DNA from 4 places in the Exiguobacterium sp. OS-77 genome. Region 2 is predicted to be linked to each of the others. Evidence: riboswitches for the same ligand, from Rfam matches in the RefSeq annotation. Region 2 holds a riboswitch; each other region holds the start of a gene.

The links. A riboswitch is a leader RNA that binds a small molecule or an ion and turns the genes downstream of it on or off. The one in region 2 is predicted to bind S-adenosylmethionine.
Region 1: linked by a shared signal. The riboswitch ahead of EXG77_RS02680 (methionine ABC transporter ATP-binding protein) and the one ahead of EXG77_RS00415 (amino acid permease) in region 2 are both predicted to bind S-adenosylmethionine.
Region 3: linked by a shared signal. The riboswitch ahead of EXG77_RS13920 (2,3-diketo-5-methylthiopentyl-1-phosphate enolase) and the one ahead of EXG77_RS00415 (amino acid permease) in region 2 are both predicted to bind S-adenosylmethionine.
Region 4: linked by a shared signal. The riboswitch ahead of EXG77_RS01830 (carboxylesterase) and the one ahead of EXG77_RS00415 (amino acid permease) in region 2 are both predicted to bind S-adenosylmethionine.

The regions. Positions count from the first base shown of each region.
Region 1 is NZ_DF239008.1:559,027-566,246, forward strand. It holds gene EXG77_RS02660 (CAP domain-containing protein) at 1-549, shown strand, start outside; gene EXG77_RS02665 (GNAT family N-acetyltransferase) at 635-1,135, shown strand; gene EXG77_RS02670 (MetQ/NlpA family ABC transporter substrate-binding protein) at 1,195-2,010, opposite strand; gene EXG77_RS02675 (methionine ABC transporter permease) at 2,038-2,703, opposite strand; gene EXG77_RS02680 (methionine ABC transporter ATP-binding protein) at 2,693-3,706, opposite strand; SAM riboswitch class I at 3,791-3,896, opposite strand; gene EXG77_RS02685 (aminotransferase class I/II-fold pyridoxal phosphate-dependent enzyme) at 3,959-5,146, opposite strand; gene EXG77_RS02690 (alpha-glucosidase) at 5,295-6,905, shown strand; gene EXG77_RS02695 (MBL fold metallo-hydrolase) at 7,170-7,220, opposite strand, start outside.
Region 2 is NZ_DF239008.1:86,635-93,854, reverse strand. It holds gene EXG77_RS00435 (MFS transporter) at 1-567, opposite strand, end outside; gene EXG77_RS00430 (CBS domain-containing protein) at 594-1,049, opposite strand; gene EXG77_RS00425 (MarR family winged helix-turn-helix transcriptional regulator) at 1,232-1,654, shown strand; gene mmuM (homocysteine S-methyltransferase) at 1,724-2,659, opposite strand; gene EXG77_RS00415 (amino acid permease) at 2,634-4,037, opposite strand; SAM riboswitch class I at 4,115-4,216, opposite strand; gene EXG77_RS00410 (ketopantoate reductase family protein) at 4,253-5,170, opposite strand; gene EXG77_RS00405 (GntR family transcriptional regulator) at 5,353-6,069, shown strand; gene gntK (gluconokinase) at 6,062-7,220, shown strand, end outside.
Region 3 is NZ_DF239008.1:2,724,606-2,731,825, forward strand. It holds gene EXG77_RS13900 (sugar ABC transporter ATP-binding protein) at 1-607, opposite strand, end outside; gene EXG77_RS13905 (sugar ABC transporter substrate-binding protein) at 604-1,686, opposite strand; gene mtnA (S-methyl-5-thioribose-1-phosphate isomerase) at 1,698-2,747, opposite strand; gene mtnK (S-methyl-5-thioribose kinase) at 2,744-3,910, opposite strand; SAM riboswitch class I at 3,989-4,092, opposite strand; SAM riboswitch class I at 4,298-4,399, shown strand; gene EXG77_RS13920 (2,3-diketo-5-methylthiopentyl-1-phosphate enolase) at 4,470-5,660, shown strand; gene EXG77_RS13925 (2-hydroxy-3-keto-5-methylthiopentenyl-1-phosphate phosphatase) at 5,657-6,316, shown strand; gene EXG77_RS13930 (methylthioribulose 1-phosphate dehydratase) at 6,313-6,933, shown strand; gene EXG77_RS13935 (acireductone dioxygenase) at 6,950-7,220, shown strand, end outside.
Region 4 is NZ_DF239008.1:351,079-358,298, reverse strand. It holds gene EXG77_RS01845 (MetQ/NlpA family ABC transporter substrate-binding protein) at 1-146, opposite strand, end outside; gene EXG77_RS01840 (methionine ABC transporter permease) at 166-816, opposite strand; gene EXG77_RS01835 (methionine ABC transporter ATP-binding protein) at 806-1,834, opposite strand; SAM riboswitch class I at 1,921-2,024, opposite strand; SAM riboswitch class I at 2,274-2,375, shown strand; gene EXG77_RS01830 (carboxylesterase) at 2,443-3,201, shown strand; gene EXG77_RS01825 (transposase) at 3,291-3,437, shown strand; gene EXG77_RS16650 (IS3 family transposase) at 3,547-3,651, opposite strand; gene EXG77_RS01810 (hypothetical protein) at 4,781-5,371, opposite strand; gene EXG77_RS01805 (thymidine kinase) at 5,934-6,548, opposite strand; gene EXG77_RS01800 (DedA family protein) at 6,732-7,220, shown strand, end outside.

The sequences.
Region 1 (7,220 bases), 470 kb from region 2:
TACATGTTGAACCTGGATCATGCAGCCGTCTATGAGAAGAAGGGGAATTACGTCACCTATTTCTTCGACCAACATGATGGGAATAAGGTGAAAGCGACACTGTCGATTCCGAAAGACGTCGAAGCGAAGAAAAAGGGTTTCTATGGTACGGCTTCGAATGCGTTACGAACGACGGATGAGAAGCTGATGCTACGATTGATGAACTGGGAACGGGCTGACTACAAGTTAAATCCGTTGGCTCCGTATACGGCACTGAAGCCAGTGACACGCGGTCATAGCGAAAATATGGCGAAGAATAATTTCTTCGCACATACGGATCCGCAAGGGCGTGATCCGTTCGACCGGATGAAGCGTGAAGGAATCAGGTTCAGCTATGCTGGTGAAAATCTATCAATGGGCTATCCGAATGTCTTTGCATCACATTGGGGCTTAATGAATTCAAAAGGGCATCGAGAAAATATTTTGAAAAAAGAGTACAAACAAGCTGACATCGGTGTGGCTTTCCGGAGTAACGCGCCATACTTCACGATTAATTTCCGAACACCTTAAAATAGAAAAATGGAGGACGATATTTCACGATGTCGTCCTCTTTTTCATGAAGCGATGTGTTTTACACTAAAGGCAGGAGGTGGGGATGTTGGAAATCCGTCGATTGAATCCAGAAGATGCAGTACTCTATAAAGCGTTTCGATTAGAAGCCTTACGAAACCATCCTGAGGCATTTGGCTCTGATTATGAATCAGAAAAAGATCGATCCGTCGAACGGTACGCAACTCGTCTTGAAAGCGAACAGTCGATGACGTTTGGTGCGTTTCATGAAAATGAACTCGTCGGTGTCGTCACTATCGTCTGCTCCGAGCCGTTCAAGATGCGACATCGAGCGAATGTATTTGCGATGTACGTCACGCCACGCGCCCGAAAACAACAGGTCGGACGACACCTTGTAGAAGAGGCATTACGTACATTAAAGCAGCATCCTGTAATTGAGCAAGTCCATCTCTCGGTCGTCCGGACGAACGAAGCTGCTAAAGCGTTGTATCGGTCGCTTGGTTTTGAATCATACGCGATTGAACCACGGGCGCTGAAAATCGATGATACCTATCATGATGAAGAACTGATGTGGTATCGGTTCTAACACCAAACGACCGGAATTCAAAGAGATGATCTCTCCTTGAATTCCGGTCGTTTTTTACATCAGTTTGCCCATTCAGGCTTGCTGAAGCCTTTGAATGATTTTTCGATAACTTCATTGAAGGCGTCCGATTCGACGGCTGCTTTTAAGTCTTTTGCGACTTGTTTGTCAGCATCTTTCGTTTGGACAGCGACGAGGTTCCGGTATTGTTCGTCCATCGTCTCAAGTGCTAACGCATCAAGTAAGTCGAATTTCGCAGCAAGTGCGAAGTTCCCTGGAACGGCTGAGATATCGACACTTTCGACAGCGCGTGGCAGTTGAGCCGCTTCGAGTGGTTTGATGACGAGTTTCTTCGGATTCTTGACGATATCTTTTTCTGAAACGGTCAGAGGATCAGCATCCGGCTTGAGTTCAATCCACCCTTGTTCCGCAAGCAAGTTCAGTGCCCGTGCTTGGTTCGTCGGATCATTCGGCGTCGCGACTTCAGCACCTGTCTTGACGTCGTCAAGTGTCTTCGCTGTTTTACTGTATAGTCCCATCGGTGCTGTCGGAACCGTGATCAGTCCTTTTAAGTCGAGATTCTTTTCTTTAGAAAACGTTTTTAGATAGATCGAGTGTTGGAACAAGTTGGCGTCGATATTGCCGCTACCGAGGGCGATGTTCGGTTGAATGTAATCGCTGAACTCGACGATTTCGACTTTATAGCCTTTCTTTTCGAGTTGTGGCTGAATCGCTTGTTTGACCATGTCGCTATACGGACCGCTCGTCGCCCCGATCTTGATCGTCTTGTTTTTTTCATCAGCGCTGCTGTCTCCACATCCTGCGAGGACTCCTGCACCGAGTAAGGCTGTTGCTAAAAAGGCATATCGTTTTTTCATGATTCCACTCTCCCTTTGTATGTGTGATTAGCGTTTATCTGTTTTTCGCGCCAGTTGATTGCCAAGTGCTTGAATACTTTGAACGATGACGATGAGCACGACGATCGTCACGATCATGATGAGATTATCGTAGCGATAGTAACCGAAACGGATCGCGAGGTCACCGACACCACCGCCGCCGACGATACCAGCCATCGCTGAGAAGCCAATCAAGCTGATCGTCGTTAATGTGATGCCCTGAATGATGCCAGGGAGTGCTTCCGGTAAGAGGACACTGACGATGATCCGCAATGGTTTCGCCCCACAGGCTTCCGCTGCTTCGATTAGACCAGGCGGAATTTCACGGAGTGATGTTTCGACGAGTCGCGCGAGAAATGGAATCGCTGCGACACTGAGACTGACAGATGCTGCCGTCGGACCGATCGTATTGTCGAGTAAGAACTTCGTCAACGGAATGAGGGCGACCAACAAGATAATGAACGGTAGCGACCGGACGATGTTGACGACGAAGTCAAGAACACGGCGGACGGCAAGGTTTTGAAAAAATAATCCGCGGTCGGTGACAAACAAGAGAATTCCGAGCGGAATCCCGACGACCAATGCGAAAGCAAGTGAAATTCCGACCATCCATGCTGTCTCGCCGAGTGCCTTCAAGAGCTCAGGTAACATCGTTTGAATACGATCAAGCCACATCCTGAATCACCTCGAGTGCATGAAGTTCCGTCGCGAGCCAGTCGAGGGCAAGAGCGATTTGATCGGATGATCCCGTCAAGCTGACAATGAGGACACCGAAGGCGACGTCTTGAATGTAGTCGACCTTGCCGTGCAAGATGCTGACTGAGATATCGTAACGGCGGATCGCTTCTGATAACGTACTCTCACCGGTCTTTTCGCCCGTGAACTGCAAGCGGATGATCTTGCCTGGGGTTGCCTGTAAGATGCGTTCCGGCAATTCGATTTGTAGTGCCGTATCGACATAATGTTGCGTCACCGGATGCTTAGCTTGACTGAACAAGTCATAGGTTGAGGCGACTTCAACGACTTCACCTTGTGACATGACCGCGACACGATGGCAAATCTGTTTGACGACATCAATCTCATGCGTGATGAGGACGATCGTCAACCCGAGTCGTTCATTCAAATCCTTCAGCAGTTCAAGGATCTGTAGTGTCGTAACGGGGTCAAGAGCGGATGTCGCTTCATCACATAACAAGACGGTCGGATTGTTTGCGAGTGCCCGGGCAATCCCGACGCGCTGTTTCTGCCCACCGCTTAATTGACTCGGGAAGTTCGTCTCAAATCCTTCAAGTCCGACGAGCGAGACGAGTTCGCGAATCCGCTCCGGGAAATCTGCTCGTTTGACGCCAGCGGCCTTGAGCGCAAAAGCGATGTTATCTGCGACGTTGCGCGACTGAATCAATTGGAAATGTTGAAAGATCATTCCTGTCCGCAAGCGAAGTTGACGCAAATCTGCTTTTGACATCCCGCCGAGCGAGACACCGTCGACCTTGACGGTTCCTTGTGTCGGATGCTCGAGCCCGTTGATTAGGCGAAGCAACGTACTTTTACCGGCACCGGACTCACCGATGATTCCGAAGATTTCTCCTTTTTGGATCGTCAAATCGACATCCCGTAAGGCAAAAATCGGGGTCCGATCTCGGACGAACCGTTTTGTAATGTGTTTGAATTCAATCATCCGCTCATCTCCTCATACAAAAAAAGTCGCTTTTTCCTAGTAGCGGAGCAACCAGAAAAAAGCGACGAAAGTGTAAGATTTCGTAACTTATCTCTCAGAATGAAAATCATTCTGTAGGATGTGGCACCGTTCCTTACAGGTGGTTGCCGGACGTCGTTGGGCCTAATCCCTCGGTCGCTCTCGATAAGTAGTTATGCTGTTGGGACTTACTTTAACGGAAATGATTCCCATCTGTCAAATGTTTTTTCAGAATTATTCCGCAACAGGTGTCCGGAATAGGTTGAGCGTTCCGATTCGATCGACGGCTTCTTCTAGACGTTCGACGTCAGCAATCAAGCTGATCCGGACGTAGCCTTCACCGTGTTCGCCGAAGAAGGATCCAGGGGTCACAGCGACGTGCGCTTCGTCAAGGAGATGATCGGTGAAGCTCTGGGACGTGTAACCTTCCGGAACAGGAAGCCAGACGAAGAAGGAACCGCCCGGGCGTGGTCCACTCCAGCCGATTGCATCAAGTTTTGCGAACAACGCATCGCGTCGTGTTTCATACAAGCGACTTAACTCACGGACGCACGTCTGGTCACTCGTGAGGGCGACGGTCGCCGCATGCTGAATCGGTGTGAAGGCACTGACGTAGAGATGTTCTTGGTACGTTTCGATGCTTGAGATGACGGACGGATTTCCGATGGCAAAGGCAATCCGGAAGCCGGACATGTTGAAGCGTTTTGAGAGTGAGAATAGCTCGATTCCGACGTCTTTCGCCCCTTCCGTCTGCAAGAAACTTCGCGTCGGACCATCGAAACTGATACCGCCGTATGCTAAGTCATGAACGACACAGATATCATGGGCATCGGCGAAAGCGACTGTCTGTTCGAAGGCTTCTGCCGTCGCGGTCGCACCCGTCGGATTACTCGGGTAGTTGAGGAACAACATCCGGGCACGCTCAACGTCCGTCGTATCAAGTAAGTCATAATCCGGCAAGAAATCATTTTTCTCGAGCAACGGAAGCGTAATCGGGTAAGCGCCAGCAAGTGCTGCACCAGACAGGTAATCCGGGTATCCTGGATCCGGGACGATGACACCTTCTCCAGGGTTGACGATCGTCTGCGGTAAGGCGACGATTCCGGCTTTACTGCCGAGGAGAATCGCGACTTCCGTTGCCGGATCGATCGTGACACCGAATTCAGTCGCGTAAAAGTTTGAGACAGCTTGTTTTAGAAAATCATGTCCACGAAATGGTGGATATTGAAGGTTCGTTGGCTCGTCGATAGCTTGTTTTAAGGCATCGAGAATATGTACAGGCGTCGTTTGGTCGGGTGTTCCTTGACCAAGTGTGATGACATCATGTCCGGCAGCTTTTACAGCACCGATTCGGTTCGCAAGTTCAGCGAAGACGGGAGCAGGAAGCCGATCAATGGCGATGGATGGAGCGAAATGTTTCATGGATGAATGCCTCCTTCGTGGTATTGTCGTCAAGGATAACGAATATTCAGTCAAAAGAAAAGAACTTTTTCGAAATTTAAAAAAATTGTCGGATAAACAGGTACAGATAAGTGGAGCGGGAATAAAGAGTAGGGAGAGGAGTGGGAAGATGAAGCGAGCTAACTGGAAAGAGGCAGTCGTCTATCAAGTCTACTGGCGTAGCTTTAAAGATTCGAACGGGGATGGGATCGGTGATTTAAGAGGTGTCATCGAGAAGCTTGATTACATCGCTTCACTTGGTGTCGATGTCGTGTGGTTGAATCCGTGTTATCGTTCCCCGGACGTCGATAACGGCTATGATATTGCCGATTATTACGAGATCATGGAAAAAGCGGGAACGATGGGGGATCTACAGGAGTTGATCACGGCCGCTCATGCCCGTGGATTGAAGGTCATTCTCGATTTAGTCGTGAACCATACGAGTGACCAGCATGACTGGTTCCGTCAGTCATGTGAGCGGATCAACGATAAGGATGACTGGTACATCTGGCAGGATGGCACGAAAGAGACGCCTCCGAACAACTGGCGCTCGTACTTTGCGCCAAGTCCGTGGACGTGGAGTGAAGAGCGCGGGCAGTATTATTTTCATTCCTTCGCCAAAGAACAACCGGACTTGAACTGGGAGCACCCAGCTGTGAGGCAAGCAATCTACGATATGATGAACTGGTGGATTGCTCAAGGGATCGACGGCTTCCGGATGGATGTCATCAACTTGATCAAAAAACGGTCGTTCGAGGATGTCGCCAATCCGTTTGATCTCTCGTACCTTGGGAATCAGCCAGGTGTGCATGACTTCTTGCAGGAGATGCATGCGAATGTTCTCGCTGGTAAAGACTTGTTTACAGTCGGTGAGATTCCGTTCGTCGGTCCAGAAGATGGACTGTTATATGTCAGTGACGAACGAAAAGAACTCCGGACACTGTTTCACTTCGAAATCGCGGACGACATGGAAGCGATGGATCTCTTACGATTCAAGGAGATTCAAAAACGCTGGTACGACGTCTTATACCCATTAGGTGTCAATTCACAGTTCCTCAACAACCATGATCATACACGACAAGTGACGCGCTTCGGCAGTGAACGATACCGGGTTGAGAGTGCGAAACTACTCGGTTTGATGTTGCATACGTTACCGGGCATTCCATACGTGTATCAAGGAGAAGAGATCGGGATGACGGGGATTCGCTTCTCGGATCCGTCGCTTTATCAGGACGTCGCCTTTCGAAATCGATACGCGGAGCGCATCGCTGGCGGAGAGGACCCAGAGGTCATGCTCTCATCGATGCAGTTACTCGCGCGCGATAATTCCCGTACACCGATGCAGTGGGACGATACACATGCAGCTGGCTTTACGAGTGGTAAACCATGGTTAGCGGTCAATCCGAATTATACGGACATCAATGTCGCGCAAGCAGAAGCCGATCCATCGTCCGTGCTTGCTTTTTACAAGTCGCTGATTCAGATGCGAAAGGATCATCCGATTATGGTCTACGGTACATACCGAGACTTAGCGCTTCATGATCCGTATCTCTATATCTATGAGCGGGAATTAGAGGGAGAAGTCTGGCGGATCGTCCTCAACGTACATGATGAACCGATGCAGACCGCCCTCGTCTTACCACCGGAAAAGTTGCTCATGTCAAACTATCCGGGTAGCCCGGATATCTTGCGTCCTTACGAAGCACGCGTCTATCGTTATTCTGTTGCAGAACAGAATTGAACCACTGGACGAAAAAATGGGGGTAACTCAAAAAAAGAATGACGCGTCTTTTCACGCCCTTTCCTCAGGCGAGACACAAGCCAGTTTTCCTGCTTCATTCAAGCAGGAAAACGGGTCTTGTTTGTCTCTGACAGCGCATAAATGCGCTTATTCCTGTAGGAGTTGCGTGTGACGCGTCATTCTTTTTGTTATGAGATAAGGGTGGCAGATTTTCATTCTGCCACCCTTATCTTTGGAAAGACTGACTCATGATACAGTCCCGTTTTAAGTGTGTGATTTGAATGGAGATGATTTTTTCGTCTGCAAGACCTGAGT
Region 2 (7,220 bases):
GATCGTCGCAACACCCATGAATGGCGCGCGCCATGTGATTGAACCGAGCGTTCCGCCTAACAGTGGTCCAATCGAAATCCCAAGACCAACGGCTGCTTCATACAAAATGATGGCTTTTGCTGTTCCGCCTGACGACAGCGAAACAATCGCAGCAAGTGCCGTTGCGACGAACAAAGCGTTCCCAAGTCCCCATCCACCGCGTAACGCGACGAGCGTCCAAATGCTATCTGCTTGTGAAGCAAAACCAGCAACGGTTGCGATGACGGCGATCCCGAGCATCAATGTTCCTTTTTGACCAATCCGTGATGAGATCGCGCCTGTAATTAACATCGCGAATGCCATGACGGCGTTATAACTTGTAAATAAGAGCGTTACTTCACTTTTTGACGCTTCTAAATTCTCGGCAATCGTCGGTAAGACGGGATTGACGAGACCCATTCCCATGAATGCTGTAATACTGGCGAAAAAAACTGCCCAGACAGCAACCGATTGATGGAATAATCCATGTTTGCTTTCTGCTAATACCGTTTCCGGCTCAAGCGTCGTTGTTTTTTCAGCAAGTGCCATAGTGTCCCTTCTTTCTATTGAGTGTGTTACATGAATTGTTTAAACGAATGACGGATGACGTCGCCTCGACTAATGATCCCAACAAGTCGTCCTGCTTTAAGGATTGGAAGCTTTTTGATTCGTTTTGCGCCGAGCGTTGCTGCAATCTCTTCCATTTCTGTGTCAGCGTCCGCAGTTACGACTTTTCGGCGTGCCAGTTCCATGACAGGTCGATTCAAGATATGACGAATCCGGTCTTCATAATCTTCTTCGTCTCCTTTGATGACATCTACATATAAGAATGTATCGACTATGATGTCCTTGTGTTTTCCAATCGCGCGCATGATATCTCCATCACTGATATACCCGACTACCTCTTGCTCAGCATTAATGACAGGTACGCCGCTAATACCAGATTGAATGAATCGTTCGATGACCGTCCGAATCAAATCTGTATCGTTTACCGTGATGACCTCTTGTTTCATCGACTCATAAGCTTTCATCTGAATTCTCCTTTGTCGTTCATTTCTCATATGGAAAAGTTGTATGATACAATTAAAAGAACAAAAATGATTGTATAATACAACTACAACTCTGTCAAGCCTCCTGCTTTTCGCATTGACAGCTTATCCACATTGGGTAATCATGAGGGACAGAGAGACCTTATTGAAAGGGGAGATACCCGATGTCTCAACAAGCACTCGAAACCATTGAATTGGAGTTAGCAATCCTAATACGACGATTGACGACGGCGACGGCAGATAATCGTAATTTGGATCGTGCTTCCTACCTCTTACTGCGACAACTAGCGGATTCCGGCAACGTCGGTGTCAAAACACTTGCCCGTGAACTCCAGCTCGATGTCTCGACCGTCAGTCGCCAAGCTGCAGCACTCGATCAGAAGCAACTTGTTGAAAAAGTAAAAGATCCAACAGATGGTCGTGCCTTCTTCTATCATATTACGGATAAAGGACAAGAAGAACTCACGATTTACCGAACAGCGCGCCTCGCGAGCATCGAACGTCTACTGACGGACTGGCCATCGGATGATGCCGAAGATTTCGGACGTCTATTGCAACAATTCAACCGTGCTTTGCGCGAACGATAACGGAATCACACCATATTAAAAGAACGGACGCGAAATCAATCGATTTCGCGTCCGTTTTTTCGTCATTATTCATGATGTATGAGAAACCTGACAAACCGAACGAATTTGTGCGATGTGTTCGGGTGACGTTCGGCAACAACCACCGATCAATCGTGCCCCTGCCTCATACCACGTTTTCGCGACAGTTTGGAACGACGTACATTGATTCGTACCCGACCACGTTTTTGCGACCGGATCATAGACCTCACCGGAGTTCGGATAGACGATGATTGGAACACTCGTCAACGCCTTGACGTGACGGATAAAGTCGGTCGCGTAAGATGCCGGAAAGCAATTTGCACCGATTGCTGCCAGTTGCGGATGCTGTCCAACTGTTTCAATACACGTCGCAAGTGCCGTTCCTTCACTAATGTGCGTCGCATCTTGAAGCGAGAACGTTAGCCAAGCGGACACTTCCGGATACGCTTCGAGAATCCGGAACAACACAACAGCTTCCTCGAGCGACGGAATCGTCTCGAATGCCAGCAGATCAGCCCCCGCTTCAATCAATGCTTCGATTCGTGGTCTGTGGAAGGCTTCCAGCACATCTGCTGACACCCCATAATGACCGCGATACTCAGAACCATCTGCTAAGTAGGCACCATAAGGACCCACTGATCCCGCGATTAATGCGTCACTCTTTCCGCTACGCGTGCGTGCATTTTGCGCCAAGGTGACCGTTTGTCGGATCAGCGCCTGTGCTTCCTCTGTCGTGATATGACGTTGTTTGAAGCCTTCGATACTTGCTTGATAGCTTGAAGTGATGGCAACATCGGCACCTACTTCAAAGTAGTCACGATGGACGTGTTCGATTTGTTCCGGTGCTTCGATCAAGAGACGTGCTGACCAAAGCGGGTCGTTCAGGTCGAATCCCTTCTGTTCAAGTTCGGTTGCAAGGGCACCATCTAAAATGAGAAAGGGAACTTCCTGTAATCGTTGATCAACTGGATTTTTGATTCGGGACATCTTCAACACTCCGTTTCTGAGAAGAATTCGTGAACGCATGTACGACATAACAGATCACGATGAATGGAATACCACAGTACAAGGCGATTCGTTGTGTCGGATCAAATCCGATACCAATCAGGGAAATCAAACAGACAACGAAAGCGGCGATCGGCACGAATGGAAAGAGTGGTGTGCGATAGACCAATTCGTCGACCGTATGCCCTTCGCGTAGAAATTGTTTCCGGAAGCGATACTGGGCAATGCTGATACTCATCCAGACGACGACAACAGCGAGACCGGAAATCGAGACGAGCGCGATATAGACACTTCCTGCTGCATAGATGCTAGACAGCAAGGCAAGTCCTCCGCCAAGCATGCTGAACAATACAGCTCGAAGTGGAACCCCACTTGGTGTCACCTGGGCGAAGAAGCGTGGAATCATACGTTCGTTCGCAAGCGACCAGAGCATCCGAGAGGCGGCGTAAAGTCCAGAGTTCGCTGCCGACAAAATCGCTGTCAAAATGACGAAGTTCATCACGTCTGCTGCGTAGGGAATTCCGATCCGTTCGAACACGGCGACGAACGGACTTTCGAGTACACCTTTCCCATCCGTTGGCAATAAGACGGCTAACACGATGATCGTACCGACGAAGAAGAGGACGAGTCGCAAGATCGTCGTCCGGATCGCAAGCGGAATCGTCCGTTTCGGATCGACCGCTTCACCTGCTGCGACACCGATCAGTTCCGTTCCCGAGTAAGCAAAGTTCACGGCAAGCATCGTCATGAAGATGACGAAAGCACCATTTGGAAACAACCCGCCTTTGGTTAACGAAGAAAAGAATGGGGCCGGGCTACCATCTTGCAGTGGAATGAAGCCGACGATCGCTCCCGCACCGAGTAAAATGAACGCAATGATCGTCACGACCTTAATGGCGGAGAACCAAAACTCGACTTCAGCAAACACACGAACCTTCAAGACGTTGATACCAAGGATCATCGCAGCGAACAAGGCACTGAACACCCAAACCGGAATCGACGGGAACCAACGTTGCATCAAAATGCCTGCTGCCGTGAATTCTGAACCAAGGGCGACCGTCCACGTCAGCCAGTAGAGCCAGGCTACTGTATAACCGGTGCCGGGTCCAATGTACTTCGTTGCGTACTTATGGAATGATCCGGTTTCCGGCATGTGCACGGCGAGTTCACCGAGACTTAACATGACTAAGTAAACGACGACGGCTCCGATCAAATACGATAAAATCGTTCCGACACGTCCTGCTTGTTCCAACGTATAACCTGTACTTAAAAATAATCCTGTTCCAATGACACCACCTAACGACAGCATGATCAGATGACGTGATTCCATCTTGCGTCGAAATGCTCCGCTCGTTTTCATGAATCCATTTCCTCCTCGTTCCACCTATTTCAAACAAAAAACGCATCCTCACGGATGCGTCGGTCGACAATTCGGAAATCTTATCGATCGGGTGCAGCACCCGCAGGAATTAGCACAGTATCTTTCGACCTGTTGCTGAGGTTTCATAGGGCCAGTCCCTCCACCTCTCTGGATAAGTATGTAATTGTTCCTAACCATATCAGAATGCAGATAATTCAGTCAACAGGCATTTCCCGATTTTTTTGATAGATCCATAAATTAGATTCAATCAGTTGAAGATGACGTGAAGAGCGTGTTTCGAGCAACGTACTAAAGAAATGTTTCACTTCGACGGGCTGACCCTTTTCCATGTCCCGTAACATTGACGATTTCATCGTGTCTTCCATTGCATGCATCTGCTTCAGCAAGACCGCTTCTACATCGTCATTAAAGACTGCGCCTTGTTCTTCCATCGCTTGCTTCGCTTCCTTCATGACGTCTTGAATCATCTGATGACCAATTGGGTCCTTGCGAATTGGACCGATGGCAGAGCGAAATAGTGTCGTCACGCCCGCAAATGTCGAAATGAAGAGGTACTTTTGCCACATGTCATCCATGATATGCATCGAGTACGTCATCGGTGCCTTCGCTTTCGCAAAACGTGTTGCAATCTCCTCTAAACGCGCTGTTGGTTTACCGGTTCGTGAACCAAACAATAGCCGATGCGACGGGCTTGTCTGTACAATACGCCCTTCTGCATCAAGCGTCGATTCAATGAAGCAAAGCCCGCCCAGTACTCGATCTTCTCCGAAGACTTCTGTTAACCGTCGTATATGCTGCATGCCGTTCAACAAAGGAATGATGTACGTCTCGCTCGAAACAAATGGCGCAAGATCCTGTAGGACATCATCCAAGTGATAGGCTTTCGTCGAAAGTAAGACGACATCAAATGTGTGATTCAGTCGCATGTCTCGTGTCACTAACTGAGGCGTGATCATAACATCACCATGAGGACTAGTGATCTGTAACCCTGTCTTTTGTAATTGTTCATAGCGCTTCGGACGAACAAGGAATGTCACCTGTTCCCCTTGCTCAGCAAGACGTCCCCCGAAATAACCTCCAACTGCTCCGGCACCTACGACTAAAACATGCATATGCATTACCTCCTTTTTAACTAATCGATTCGTTACTTACTCCTTCACCCTAACATATCGGAAACCATTTTCCTGATTCCTGCTTGAATCACTAAAATGTAAGTTAAGCGTTTGCATTTTAGAAAAAAACGTTTATACTAACTTGTATACAAGTATACTCACTTTAGAAATCAGGTGATTCCATGTCAGAACTGTTATACCCCTTGAAGTGGTTAGCAAAAGCTTCCGCTGGAGATCGTGTCGCACACGAGCTACGGATGCGCATCATTTCAGGAAAGATTGAAAGCGGTACCATTTTATCCGAAAACAAATTAGCCTCTGATTTTTCAGTCAGTCGCTCGCCCGTCCGTGATGCGTTAAAGGTTCTTGCATCCGAACAATTGATTCGTCTCGAACGAATGGGCGCGGTCGTCGTCGGTTTGTCTGAGCGCGACATTCAGGAAATCTATGATGTCCGGCTACTCATTGAAACGTTCGTCTTCGAACGACTCGTCAAAATCGAACGGGCAGAACTCGTCCGTGAACTCAGTAAAATTCTCGAAATGATGAAAGTTGCCATCAAATACAAGGATGCCGATGAATTCTCCTTCCAGGACGTTCTGTTTCACGAAACAATCATCCGCTCGATTGATCATGGATATGTCAGCATGATTTGGCAAAATCTCAAACCGGTCATGGAAAGTTTCATCCTCCTATCGATGCGGGTACGATTCGAGGAAGACATCGAAGACTTCGAACGCATCCTCGCGAACCACGCCTTGTACATCGAAGCGATCGAGACAGGGGATCGTGAACGGATGGTCGCTTCCTTACATCAGAACTTTGATGACGTCCAGGAAGTCGAAGATCTCTGGAAAACGCAACAAATGATGTCGAAAGGAGTCGATTCACATGACTGAATACATGTTAGGCGTCGATATCGGAACGACGAGTACGAAAGCGGTCTTATTTACGACAAAAGGAGAGGTCATCGGACAAACGAACGTCGGTTACCCGCTCCATACACCAAACCGCTCGACGGCGGAGCAGGATCCGGAAGAAATTTTTGATGCTGTACTCGAATCGATCCGCTTGATCACGAAACGTCATCCGAGCATGCCACCGAAGTTCGTCGCGTTCAGTAGTGCTATGCACAGCTTGATCGCGATGGACGCACAACATCAACCATTGACTGCCTGCATCACATGGGCAGACAGTCGGAGTGAAGCATGGTCGAACAAGATCAAGGAACAATATGGTCTATCGATCTATCACCGGACCGGAACACCGATCCATCCGATGTCACCGCTCAGCAAAATCAGTTGGCTCGTCGAAGATCGTCCTGATCTCCACGCTCAAACGAAAAAATATATCGGGATCAAGGAATTCGTGTTCCAAAGACTGTTCGGCAGATATGTCATCGACCACTCTCTCGCTTCAGCGACCGGTCTCTTCAACATTCATGAATTAGGCTGGGATACGGGCGCGTTACACGTCGCGGGAATCGATGCCAGCTACTTATCGGAACCCGTACCGACGACGACGTCATGTACTGGACTGAATGCTGATTACGCACGACAAATGGGACTCTCCGTCGATACGCCGTTCCTAGTCGGTGCCAGTGACGGTGTCCTTTCTAACTTAGGTGTCAACGCGATTCGCAAAGGGGAAATTGCGATCACGATCGGAACGAGCGGTGCCATCCGAACAATCATTGATCGTCCGCAGACCGATGAAAAGGGACGGACGTTCTGTTACGCGCTGACCGAGGACCACTGGGTCATCGGCGGACCCGTTAATAATGGCGGAATGGTCTTACGGTGGATCCGAGACGAACTCGCGTCAGCAGAAGTCGAGACAGCAAAACGCCTTGGCATCGATCCGTACGCTGTTTTGACGAAGATTGCCGAACGCGTCCGTCCTGGATCCGACGGGCTATTGTTCCATCCTTACTTGTCCGGTGAACGAGCGCCGCTCTGGAATCCGGATGTCAGCGGTTCGTTCTTCGGTTTGACGCTCTCGCATAAAAAAGAGCATATGATCCGGGCAGCACTAGAAGGCGTCATCTACA
Region 3 (7,220 bases), 2.6 Mb from region 2:
TGAAGATGATCCCAAGCCCCCGTTCGGCTAAACGACGCACGACTGAAAAGAGATGGCTTGTTTCCGCCTGACTGAGCGGTGCCGTTGGTTCATCTAAAATCAAAAAACGGCGTTCTTGGACGAGGGCGCGAGCAATCAGTACGAGTTGCTTTTCAGCAAGCCGCAACTCCTCGACACGTGTCTTGACGGAAATATCCGCCTGTAATGTTGCTAACGCTTCTTTGGCACGCTGTATGTAACGGCGTTGGGATACGAAGCCAGTCATCGTTCCGTCCGTCAACAGATCGAGACAGATATTCTCAGCGACCGTCAAATACGGGACAAGCGCCACATCGACCTCTTGTTGGACGAGGTCGATTCCAATCTGTTTCGCATCACGCGGTGACGTGATGGTCAACTCCTTCCCGTCGAGACGGATCGTTCCTTCGTCCGCTGTTTCCGCTCCGGATAAGACTTTCATCAACGTCGACTTACCGGCACCATTCGCACCGACAAGCGCGTGGATTTCACCGGATTTCACTTCAAACGAGACTTGTTTTAAGGCTTGCACTCCCGGAAACGCCAGTGAAATCCCGGTCATCTTCAAGTGATGATTGGTAGACGTCATTGTTTCTTATGGACGTCACGCAACCGGTCCATCCACGGTTCATTGAATTTGTCCGATGTACTCCATCCTTTGATGATCGTATCGAGATTGTACATCGTCGTGTCCTGCTTCAACGCCTTCTGCTCCACGAGTTTCGCGTCGAGATCAAAGCTATCCGGTGTCTTCTCGCCAGCGATTTTCTTAGCCAGTAATCGCATGTCCGTTTGTCCAATCAAGAATGGATCCACCGCACTCGTCGAGACCCAGTTACTGCCTTTTTCACGCATCAGGTTGATATCCTGATTCGAGACATCGATCGAGATTAGCGGGATTTCTTGACGTTTATTATCCTTGAGCGATTTGTAAGCCCCTTTTGCGACTTCGTCCCACGCTCCCCAAACCGCATCAATGCTTCCTTTCGGATATTTCGCGAGAATCGCATTCATCTTCGTTGCGATATCCCCTTGGACATCTTGGAAATTTGTCGGTCCAACTGTCTCAAGCGTTTTGATTTTACCGTCTGCTTCGTACGTCTTATAGATTTCCTGACGACGATCGAGCGGGGCAAAACCTGGTCCGAACCAAAGTTTGATGACACGGACTGGCTTTTTGTCCGTCACCTTCGTCACTTCATCAAGCGATAGCTTCGCGAGTTGATGATCGTTTTGGAACGTTTCCGTCACACCTTTTAACGCCGTTCCTTTTTTCTTCGTGACCGTATCGAACGTCACGACCTTCAGCCCTTTGTCGACCGCTGGTTTAATCATGTCATAGGCGTAGTCTTCCTTACCATGCGAGATGATGAGCCCATCATAATCTTGCTGAATCGCTTGCGCGACAAGCTCCTTGAACTTGACGTCGTTACCTTCCGAAATGAACGTGCTGACTTTAAAGCCAAGCGCTTCGCCTTCACTTCGTGCGCCATCAAGGAATTGTTTCGTATGGTCGTCCGATGCTAGGTTGCGGATCACGGCGATCTTGACGTCTGATTGAACCCCTTTTGGTACATCCTTAACGACCTTCGTCGTCGTGGCTTCTCCATTCGCACAAGCCGCTAGTAACAGTGCCGGTGCTAGGACGGCGTAAGCTAGTTTTTTCATGACATATCTCCTTATCCGAGGGGTTGAAGCCCTGTTAATTGTTCAATCGTTTCTTCATTCGGTTGCGTGATGACACCAAGTTCGGTGATGATGCCCGTGATGAATGTGTGTGGTGTGACATCAAACGCCGGATTGAAGACAGCGACGCCTTCCGGTGCTGTCGCGACACCTTGGACAGTCGTCACTTCTTGCGGATCACGTTCTTCGATTTCGATCGCGTCTCCGGAAACGAGCGAGAAGTCGAACGTCGAGAGCGGTGCTGCGACGTAAAACGGAATACCAAAAGCTTGCGCGAGCAATGCTAATTGGAACGTCCCGATTTTATTCGCGGTATCTCCGTTTCGTGTAATGCGGTCGGCACCGACGATGATCGCATCGATCTGTTTTTCTTTCAGCGTATGGGCGACCATGTTGTCCGTAATTAACGTGACATCGATCCCGGCACGTTGAAGCTCCCATGTCGTCAATCGTGCTCCCTGCAGTAACGGTCGCGTCTCACTCGCAAAAACGGATAATTCAATGCCGCGTTCTTTTGCGATGTAGAACGGCGCAAGTGCTGTTCCATAAGCAGCGGTCGCAATCGATCCAGCATTACAAATTGTTAGAATCCGGTCGCCTGACTGGAATAATTCCAGTGCATGAATCCCGATTTGACGTGACGTCTGCGCATCCTGGTCGTATAAAGCGACCGTCCGTTTTTCCAACCGTTCGCGAATCTCTTCTACCGACGTCCCGTCTTGAATGATTGGATTCAATTGATCGAGGACATTTCGCAAGTTGACGGCCGTCGGTCGTGTCGCGAGTAACGTCGCCGATGTCTCAAGCAAGGCTTGCTTGTAGACCGGAAGCGCCGCTTCAAACCGGTATGCTTCTTGAACGAGCACGAATCCCCCAAATAAACTGATCGCAGGTGCGCCCCGAACGCGCAGTTGTTTAATCGCCTCAACGGCTTGCGCGAGATCAGCAATGACTTCATAGTGCTCTTCCTGCGGTAGACGTGTCTGATCGAGAATCGTCAAGACACGGTCTTCGTAACGGATACTTTGAACGAATGTAGTCATCGGCTAAGTTCCTCCGTTACGTCAAAGTTTCGTAAATCATCGAATGTCCGACATTCTGTACGGCGTTTGATTAACGCTGTTCCTAGACGGAGAGCGTGACGTTTCCGCTCTAAGCGTTCCGTCGTTGAATTGATTGATTCTAAATCAGCGACCAGTGCTAGACCGATCGTCCGCCGAATCAATTCGCAACCGGCGAAGCCAAGGGCATCCTGCAAGATCGTGCTCAGTACATCATCGACGAGTCCTGGTGCCTGGAACGGTTCGACGGCTTCCCGTTCCCATAAGGCACGGAACGTTGAAGCGAACGTCAGCCAGAACGTATCGATATCCTTGATTCGGGCGTCACGTCGTGTAGGGTAATCCGGATATGCCGCGAAGAATAAGTGGGCGATGAACTGTCCGACATCGAATCCAAATGGACCATAAAAGGCGAATTCAGGATCGATGACTTTCGTTTCCGTCGCTGAGGCGAAGATGCTTCCTGTATGTAGATCGCCGTGCAGCAATGCATCTCCTTTCGTGATGAAGAGCGCTTCGAGTTTTGCGACTTCGCGTTTCAACTCATCGTCTGCCCATAGACGTGCCACCTCTTCTTCGAGTCCGGCTTCAATCTCGTTCGTCTCCGCGTCATGAAACGGATCCGTGAAGATTAATTTTTCCGTGATGTCGCACAAGTCTGGATTGTAGTACGTTCGGGCGACACGTTTCTTTTCAACCGGACCAAGCGCAAAGTCCGATGTATGGAATAACGTCCGAGCGAGATAAGAACCGATATGTTCCGCAAGCAACGGATACTGTTCACCTGCGAGTAAACCGCTTCGAACGATCGTCAAATGTGAAAGATCTTCCATGACCGTATACGCCTCTTCGTGACTAGCATGAAAAACACGTGGTACGAACGGTACGGCATGTCGCGCGAATTCACGGAGTGCGGATTGCTCGATCCACGCTCGTTCGAGCGATAACGGCCAGCTCTCCCCGACGACCTTCGCATATGGTAATGCTTGTTTTAAAATCAAGCGATGTTCGCCTTCTCGAATCCGAAAGACGAGGTTGAGGTTCCCGTCGCCAATCTCTTCTGCTTCGACGGCTCCATCGCCGATCAGTCCTAATGTCCGAACACGATCAATCGCGTCCTGTTCTGTGAATGCTTTATATGTCATCTCAGTTTCCCCCTATGTGATACACGAAAAAGCGCCTCTTTTCGTCATCGAAAAGAGGCGCAGAAAAGTCACTGCGTCCTCTTATCTCTCAGACGAAACGTCTGTTGGATGTAGCACCGTGCCTAGTGGTCGGTTGCTGCGGCGTCATCGGGCCAATTCCCTCTGCCAACTCGCGATAAGAGTCGTATGTAGTTGTCGTGTGTGATATTGATTTGAATCTTACGCAATCGACTTCCTCGCTGTCAAATCGAAATCAAGCAGAAACGGACATCATTTTTAAGTCATCTATAGAAAGAGTATTTCCAAAAAAATAAATTTTCTAAAAATAGTTTGACAAGTCACGATTCTCATGTAAAAATTGCAATTAGATTTCACAATTTCATCCAATTCTTATCAAGAGCAGACGGAGGGACAAGCCCTACGATGTCGCAGCAACCGACCTTTTGGCACGGTGCTAATTCTTGCAGCTACTAAGCTGACAGATAAGAGTCCACGTTCGAATCATTCATGGTCTCTTGTCGCTGACGAGAGACCATTTTTTTGTTGAAGGAGGAAAGACATGGCTTATATCACTGCTACTTATCAATTGACTGCCCGTGATCGACTCGAGCAGCGCGCTGAACAACTCGCGCTTGGTCTGACAGTCGGTTCTTGGACGGAACTGAATCATCTCGAACAACAACAACTCGCCTCGTTCAAAGGGGAAGTCGTACATACCGAAGAGCGCGATGGCAAAGGATATATCACGATTCGTTATCCGGAACATAACGTGTCGCGCGACTTTTCTGCGATTCTGACGACCGTCTTCGGGAAACTCTCACTCGACGGTGAAATCAAATTAACGGAATTGCTACTACCCGATACATTTACGTCGGACTTTCCAGGTGCGAAATTCGGGATTGAAGGGGTCCGTTCCTTGATCGGTGTCGAAGATCGCCCATTATTAATGAGCATCTTCAAAGGAGTCATCGGACGCGATTTATCGTTTCTTCGTGATCAACTCGAAGGACAACTCGCTGGTGGGATTGATCTCGTCAAGGACGATGAGATCCTATACGACAATCCATTGACGCCAACGATTGACCGGGCACGAATTGGACGTGAGGTCATCGACGCTCACTTCCACCGGACCGGTAAACGCGCGTTATATGCAATCACACTCAGCGGTCCCGTCTTTACGCTCAAGGATAAAGCCAAGCGATTGATTGACGCTGGAGCGACCGCTTTCTTGCTGAATACCTTCACATACGGACTCGACGTCTTACGCGAACTGGCAAGTGATCCGGAAATCAACGTCCCAATCTTCAATCATCCGGCCTATAGCGGTGCGTTGATCGCTAGCCCGAATCACGGAGTCGCAGCTCCTGTCTTACTTGGCACATTACCGCGTGCTGCTGGAGCAGACTTGACGCTATTCCCGTCGCCTTACGGCAATGTCGCTTTGCCAAAGGATGTCGCCCGTGGTATCGCGGTCGAAGCGACCCGTCTCGGTCAGACGAAATCGATCTTCCCGGTTCCTTCAGCCGGTATTCATCCTGGACTCGTCGCTCAACTCGTACGGGACTTCGGGATCGATTCCGTCATCAACGCCGGTGGCGGCGTACATGGTCATCCGCAAGGTGCTGCGGCTGGTGTCACCGCTTTCCGTCAGGCACTCGATGCGGCACTCGCAAATGAATCCCTATCGACGGCAGCATCGCGTCATGAAGAATTACGGATCGCCCTCGACGCTTGGGGGATCAAGTCATGACCGTACGGATTCTTTGTGACTTCGACGGTACCGTGACGACACAGGATAATATCATCGCACTCATGCAGGCATTTGCGCCAGCGAGCGACTTCGAACCGTTGAAACAAGGTGTACTCGACCGGACGTTATCGATTCAAAGTGGTGTCGGGCAAATGTTCGCACTTCTGCCATCTGATGGGAAAGCGTCCTATCTTGACTTTTTACTGGAGCGCGCCGTCATTCGCGACGGATTTTCGGAGTTGCTTCAGTACAGTCGTCGTCAAGACATCGATTTCTCGATCGTCAGCGGCGGAATGGACTTTTTCGTCGAACCGATCTTAGCGCCATTCCTTGAGCAGGAGCGCATCTATTGCAATGTCGCAAATTTTGACGGTCCATTCGTTCATATCGATTGGCCACACGCCTGCGATACCCATTGCACGAACGGGTGCGGCTGTTGTAAAACGTCCGTTGCTCGGACACTACGTAAAGACGGTGACGTCATCATCGTCATCGGCGACTCGGTGACGGACTTCGAACTCGCAAAACAAGCGGATCGTGTCTATGCCCGTGATTATCTGATCACGTTGTGTGAAGAGAACGATATCGCCTATACACCGTTTGAGACGTTCCATGATATCGTTCATGATTTAACACGAGCGGAGGTGACAACATGACATTCATGCGACGCTATGAAGAGCTACGCGCCATCAAACAAGAGCTTGCGGCTCGCGATTGGTTCCCTGGTACGAGTGGCAATCTCGCCATTCGGACATCCGGTGTCCCGGTTGAATTCCTTGTGACGGCAAGCGGAAAAGATAAACGGCAGACGACTCCTGACGACTTCGTTCATGTCGATGCGACCGGTCAATTGATCGGTGAGCAATCCGGGCGTCCTTCTGCTGAGACATTGCTCCATGTCGAAGTGTTCAATCGAACGGACGCCGGTTGTTCCCTGCATGTCCATACGATTGCGAACAATGTGATTTCGGAACTCTATGGCGATCAAGGCAGCATCACCTTTTCCGGTCAAGAAATCATCAAGGCACTCGGACACTGGGAAGAGGATGCGACGGTCACGGTACCGATCATTCCGAATCATGCGGACATTCCGACGCTTGCCGCTGCTTTTGCACCTCATGTCACAGCAGACAGTGGTGCCGTCCTGATCCGCAATCACGGAATCACGGTCTGGGCACCGACCGCCTTTGAAGCAAAGAAACACCTCGAAGCCTTCGAGTTTTTATTCAATTACACGTTGACGTTGCAATCATGCCGTCAATCCATTCATTAAAAGGAGGAATCATCTCATGGCAACAGTCTTATTCCAAGAAACAAACACACGGTATACGGATCAAACGGAAGTCGCTGACTTCCTTGCGTCACGCGGCGTTCTTTACGAACAATGGGACGTTTCGAAACTTCCAGCGCCTCTCGTTGAGAACTTCACACTGACGGATGCAGACAAACAAACGATTCTCGATACGTTCGCTCCCGAAATCAAAGACGTATCAGAACGTCGTGGGTATCAGACAGCTGATATCATCTCACTTTCGGATACGACACCGAACCTGGATGAGT
Region 4 (7,220 bases), 260 kb from region 2:
TCTGCTTTTTTCGCGACATAATCCCAAACTTGTGTGTCTGAACCGCTGACACCGAGCTTGATCGTCTTTTCGTCTTCTCCTGATGCTGCGCACCCGGCAAATAAAATCGTCGTGAGTGTTGCTCCAATTGCTACTGCTTTTTTCATGGCTGAATCGCTCCCTTGATTAATGTCTTCTGATTTTTCGTGCGACGATGTTGCCTGTCGTCTGTAAGCCTTGGACTAAGATGACGAGAATCCCGACCGTGATGATCATGACTTTCGTATCAAACCGTTGATAGCCGTAAGTAATTGCTAAGTCACCCAAACCGCCGCCACCGATGGCGCCTGCCATCGCCGATGCCCCGATCAAGCCGACCGTCGCGATCGTTAAGTTCAGGATGAGTGAACCGAGTGCTTCCGGTAGGAGGAAGCGGAAAATCGTTTGAAACGGTGTCGCGCCCATCGCTTCTGCTGCTTCAAGAACGCCTTTATCGACTTCGAGTAAAGAACTCTCGATCAGACGCGCCATGTACGGTGCAGCGTAAAAGACGAGCGGAACGATTGCGGCTTCTGTTCCGATCGATGTCTGAACGATCAAGCGCGTCAACGGGATGATCGCGACGAGTAAGATGATGAACGGAATCGAGCGGAAAATATTGACGATACTGTTGAAGAACGTGAACAACGGAACATTTTCAAGTAACGCTCCTTTTCGCGTGACGACAAGCAGGATACCGAGTGGTAAGCCGATCAAGGTCGAGAACAAGAGCGAAACGGATACCATCGTCATCGTCTGCAAAAATGCTGTCCAAATATCACTGTAGTTAACTAGCATCAGCGAGCACCTCCTCAACGGTTACCTGTGCCTGATCGATGTAGTGTAAGGCACGTTTCACTTCAGCCGGCTCACCAATCAACTCGACGAGCAAGGTGCCGAACGGCGTCTCCTGCAACTCCGTGATGCTACCGTGCAGGATATTGACATCGACGTCGAAGCGTTTTGCGACTTGCGACAAGAGTGGTTGTCCGGTGTGATGTCCAAGGAAGTGAATCTTATAGATTGGATGCGCATTTCGCGACTCGATCAACTGACGAATCGACGCTGGAATCTCGTCATGCATGACGGACCGTACAAAGTTCCGTGCCGTCTCGGTCTGCGGATTTGAAAAGACATCAAAGACCGTTCCTGACTCGATTAGCTTCCCAGCTTCGATGACGGCTACACGATCGCAAATCTCCCGGATGACGCCCATCTCGTGGGTAATCAAAAGAATCGTGATCCCGTACTCTGCATTGATCCGTTTTAATAACTGAAGAATATGATGTGTCGTCTGGGGATCAAGTGCTGACGTCGCTTCGTCACATAAAAGGACGGAAGGTTGCGTCGCGAGTGCCCGGGCGATACCAACGCGCTGTTTCTGCCCACCCGACAATTGATCTGGATAATGATCCGCCTTGTCCGCGAGATCGACGAATTCGAGCAACTCCGTCACCCGACGGCGAATCTCATCTTTCTTGACGCCTGCGAGAACGAGTGGTTTTGCAACGTTCGTAAAGACCGTGTTCGCATTCAATAGATTGAAGTGCTGAAAGATCATTCCAATCCGTTGTTTTGCTTGGCGTAATTTTTTCGGAGACAGTTGCGTTAAATCTTCCCCATCGACCGTCACCGTTCCTGACGTCGGTCGTTCTAACAGATTGACACAGCGGAGCAGTGAACTTTTCCCGGCACCGCTAAAGCCGATGACACCAAAGATTTCGCCTTTCTCGATCGTCAGGTCGACACCGTCGAGCGCTGCAATCGTCTGATCTTTCGTGACGTACGTTTTTTTGACTTGATGAAATGCAATCATTCCGTTTTCCCCCTTCATTCAACAAAAAAGGTCCCTTCTTGAGAAACAAGAAGAGACCTGGATCCGCACAGTGGCAGAATCCACTCCACTCATCTCTCAGACATCTGTCTGATGGAATTGGCACAGTGCTCATAATGAGTCTGTTGCCGAGGTTTCGTAGGGCCAGTCCCTCCACCTCTCTGGATAAGTATTGCGGTATGAAATTCGTATGTGTGTTGTTGCGTTGTTGCTTATGTCGTAAAACTAATTTTTACATTACGGGTCGAAACTTTAAAAGTCAACCAACTTTGCAAAAATAATCCATTTGGCGCATATCGATGGATTTACAAGTTATGAATTAGCTTAATGAACGGATCACGATTCGTCAAGAAAGATTTGACAAGTCATTTTTGGTCGTGCTACCATCGTTTCAATGATTATTCCGACAATTCCAATATGATATTTATCAAGAGTGAACGAGAGACCTGGCTCTATGACTTCACGGCAACCTGCAATTTGTAAGGTGCTCCGACCAGCAAAGCGCGGCTTTGGATGATACGGTGAAAAACTCGTGGGCGTCCAAGCAGTGACGTCGACGAGTTTTTTTCATGAATGGAGGAAAAATAGTAATGATGAACTATCCTGTATTGACTGGTGCTGAAGCGTTTTATTTTCAAGGTGGATCGATCGGCATTCTAATCTGTCATGGTTTTAACGCCACTCCGCAAAGTGTACGGGACGTCGGTGAGGCATTCGCTGCTGAAGGTTTTACCGTCTATGCCCCGCGCTTACGTGGACATGGAACGAACGTCCGCGAGTTCGAACAATCGACTGCTCGATGTTGGAAGCAAAGCCTGCAAGACGGCTATGAACGTTTACAAGAAACATGCGATCAAGTCTTCGTCATCGGTCAATCGATGGGTGCGACGCTTGCGCTGTCGCTCGCCGCTGACGGGATTCCGTTTGCCGGCATCATTACGATCAATGCCGCACTCTCCGTTCCATCCTATGAATCACTTTCGTTCGAGGACGGTCCAGAGTATTTACCGGAAGGCGCACCGGACATTAAGCGAGCAGCCTTTGAAATCATCTATGATCTTGTTCCGAGCCGTTGTGCGTTCGAACTTGTTCGCCTAATGGATGAAACAAAAGGACGCCTTGGATCGATCCTTCTACCGACATTGATTCTTTACTCAGCGACCGATCACGTCGTTCCACCTTCGAGCTCGGATTATCTGCACCAGCACATCGGAACAAATGATAAACGAAGCTACTGTTTACTGAACTCGTATCACGTTGCGACACTCGATCATGATCAGGATTTGATTGTTCGTGAGACGATTCGCTTTATCGAACAATCGTGTCAGTTTTCGCAAGAAACAGGCTGAATCAAAAAAACAGCTATTCGTTTCCATATGGAAGCAAATAGCTGCTACAGATTGTAGGCAAAGCGTATTTTTTCTTCTAATGAGAATGATTGCGCTTTGTTCATTTCGAATCGTTTCCAAGGACAAGCACCGACCTCGTTCTGTTAATCAAGATAGCGCTTCTTCAATATGTATTCGGTATTCCTTGCATGCGACGTACCATCAAAGAGATCAAGACTAACATGACATCCCATTAGGTTTTAGGTTTTGGGCTGAAAGAAAAGGTGCCCCCTATTTCTCTATATTCGGGAAGGACTACGTCCGGTAGACTGATCCAGCAATATGAGATACATATAAACACCTTGATTAGGCTGCCAGTACACCATATCTTTTCGGTGTCAGGTAGCCTAATTTTTCTTGGATTCGTTCTTCGTTGTAGTAATTTAAGTAGTTGATAACGAGCTCAGAGATCTCATGGTCTCTTAGTGAATTAAATTTGACGTACTGGAACTCCTCGGACTTTAAAATGGAGTGAATGATTCGATAACTGCGTTGTCCCAACAGTTTCCTCTCCGAGACATACTACTTATTTTTGATACCTTACTTCTCCATGATCTCTTTCGTCGTTAACTCACCACTCAGCTTTCCTTTGACTACTGCCCAATTTATTTCGCTTGAATATACGTTTTTGCCCATGCAAAAACACCTCCGATGTTAGTATCTTTTAAAAATGTACCACTCCGAAAGTGTTTTTTATGGTCTCAAAATTTTAGGTTCGCCCACGGTACGGACGTCTTTGAGAGTGCTTTTTTATCGTGTCCTCACTCAAGAGGTCAAAGCTGGGTTCGTCGTCCATTCGGTCATCTTTATCGACTCTACCACATATCAAGGCGAACACAAACAAACGGAAGTTCAAGAAAATGCTCGTTCGACGCGCTATCCAATAGTACAATGACGCATTAGATCAAGACGTCAACGAGGATTGGATCTTACATGAAAAAAAGCTCCCCCCCGCCAAGACGAAGAGCGTGGAAGAATGTCAGATAAAGGAGAGTACAGCAGCTCCGTGGAGTGAAAAAACGATGCTTACTTTCATTGCATGAACCCTAAAAAGATTTCGAATTAGTCCTGGGAATCCACATTTTTTACATTTAAGTAGTCAATACATACAACAACCCCTCATTTCAATTACGAAATGAGGGGTTGTCTACAATCTGAAACTCCCATATTTAATTATAGGATTTTTTTGCTCACCTTTTTCTTTTTTAGCTGCTTCAAAGTTAAGATAAATGGTACACCCAACAGCTGCGATTAAAAAGATTATCCCGTACCCTATTTCAAAGTTAAAACCATAATACAAGATTGCAACTGTGACTAATACAATCAAAACTAATCGTATACTAGATTTGTGGTGTTTACTCATTTGTTTACCTCCAATTCCTTACATCAACAGTTATCGTTGTTTGATCTTTTCAATTTATCCATTAAACAAATCCTTCAAAAACACTATACCTTACACCAAAAACCTTCGAAAGGTTAAATGCAAATAATAAAAAAACAATAAGAGATTTCAATTGATGAATCTGTATTGTCTTTTTAATTACTTATATACTCTATGTTTAGAGTTGGCTAACTTAATGCACTTATAATTCATATGACCGTACGTAGTCAGTAGTCCAGCTAAAGTTAAGCTTGCTCCTTTTGTAAGCAAAAGTCTTAGTCCTTTTTTGAAATCACCTTCGAGAAGTGCTGCGACAATTGCTGCAACTCCTGTTAGACCGTATTTATTTTGGATATATTTCTTAGCGCAAGCATCTCGAACTGCTTTCCACTTAGGATTGATTTGACTAGAACTAGCTGCCGCCATCATAGATGCTTTACTAGAATTTGAAGATACTTTTTCTTCAATTGGATCATTAGTTAGTAATCCAAGTTCTTTCAATTCTTTTTTTATCTCTGTGTATTTCCGATTACCTTTTAATTCTTTTTTTAATTGTTCTTCATTCACAAAGACAGTACCATCTTCATTTGTAACAGAACTACGACTTACCGCTTCCATGATCGCGACAGCTTCTTTTTCACTTAATTTTTTTTCGACAGCAGATACATTTTTCATTGGAATATTTGCAATAAACAAAGCGAATACTAAAGCAACCATCAAAAATTTCATCCATACATTATTTGATTTCATCCAAATTCCCCCTGTTTTTGTTTTTCTGATTGACCTAAAACCAAAATAATACATACCCAGAGGTTATCATATCCCAAAAAATGTAAATGATTTTTATATGTTTTTTAGATTACAACTTTGAAAAACATTGACACACGCTGTGCTACAATAGTATCTTCCTGGAACAAGGTGTGATTTTTTCATGATTTGCATGATATCAGGAAAACCCTATGCTAGCACGTTGAGTGATACTATTTTTCTCTTATGCTCTTTCTCGTCATTTTTGAGTATTTTTCATTTTAAGTCGTACTTTAGTCCTTGTTATTGTAATTGCATCGTATTATAACTCACAGTATCTGACTCACGATAAAGAACTGTTACAAGTAGTAATTAGTTACTTTATTCTTTTAGTCCTAGCTTTCTTTATCATTCATCTCGAGTTTAAAAAAGTGACTAAAAGAAGCTGAGACTTAACTAGCTGAGTTTAACGAAAAAAAAAAAAGAATCGCCATCACTCAGGATGTGCAATTCCTTTTTATCATCTGTAAAACTGAGTTATATCCCAGCCTTCGCCTTTTTTCATTTATCGTTCTTGGTGTTGCACCGATTGGAGCGGCTTCGGTTTTCCAGGTACCTCATGGCAATGACGGCAACGTGGCTCATACGATTCCGACGCTCCGACTAGGATGATCGGATCATCGTAGTTCGCTGGTTTCCCGTCAATCAAACGTTGTGTCCGGGAAGCCGGATCCCCACATGAAAGACAGATCGCTTGTAGCTTCGTCACGAATTCTGCACGCGCCAGTAATTCAGGCATTTTCCCGAATGGCTCTGCCCGGAAATCTTGATCAAGGCCTGCACAAATGACGCGTTTTCCGTCTTGTGCGAGTGCTTCGATGACTTGTACGATCTCATCATCAAAGAATTGAACTTCATCAATGCCAACGATTTGTGTTTCTTCTGCTACTGCTGCATAGAGATCACGACTCGTCGCCATCGGAATCGCTACGACAGAGTTGCCAACGTGAGAGACGACATGCTCTTCATGGTACCGGTCGTCGATTGCCGGCTTGAATACTTGCACGGGCAGTTTGCCATACTGCGCCCGTCTGACACGACGAATCAACTCTTCCGATTTCCCGGAAAACATACTGCCACAAATTACTTCGATCCAGCCGTACTGATTTATTACATGCATCATCGTCCGACACCGTCCTCTAAAAATAGTCACTTTAACGAGTATAGCTCGAAACGGTATCGAGAAAAAGGGTTGACTTCCGGAAATCAAAATTCATTTTTTCTTTCCCTAGAATTTTTGTCCTTTCATTCCAACTGTCCCCTATTTCCTGTACACTGAAGAAGAAGATTCTCACGAAAGAAGGTGTCCCCGATTCATCATCTCTTACATGACATCCTGCACCAATATGGTGCCCTTGGTCTCTCCGTCCTTCTCGCAGGTGGTATCGTGGGATTGCCGGTTCCTGATGAGACCCTGCTCGTTTTGTCCGGATTTTGGATGCATCAAGGCAATCTACCACTCGTCGGTACGATTCTCGCCGCTTACGCCGGCAGTTGCATCGGGATGACGATCAGCTATTTACTCGGATTAAAACTCGGTATGCCACTACTACACCGCGTTGGACCGAAAATGCGTATCTCAGAAAAACATATTCTTTCCGCTGAAGCCGGTTTTCGTCGTTACGGAAAATCGGTCTTGATCATCGGTTACTACATACCTGGTCTCCGCCAACTCTCTGCCTTTTTTGCAGGCGTCTCAAAAATGCCGTTTCGCGTTTTTGCGAGTTATGCGTATACAGGTGCCTTGATTTGGATCAGCGTGTTCTTAGGTGCCGGTTACTTCGTCGGCCGC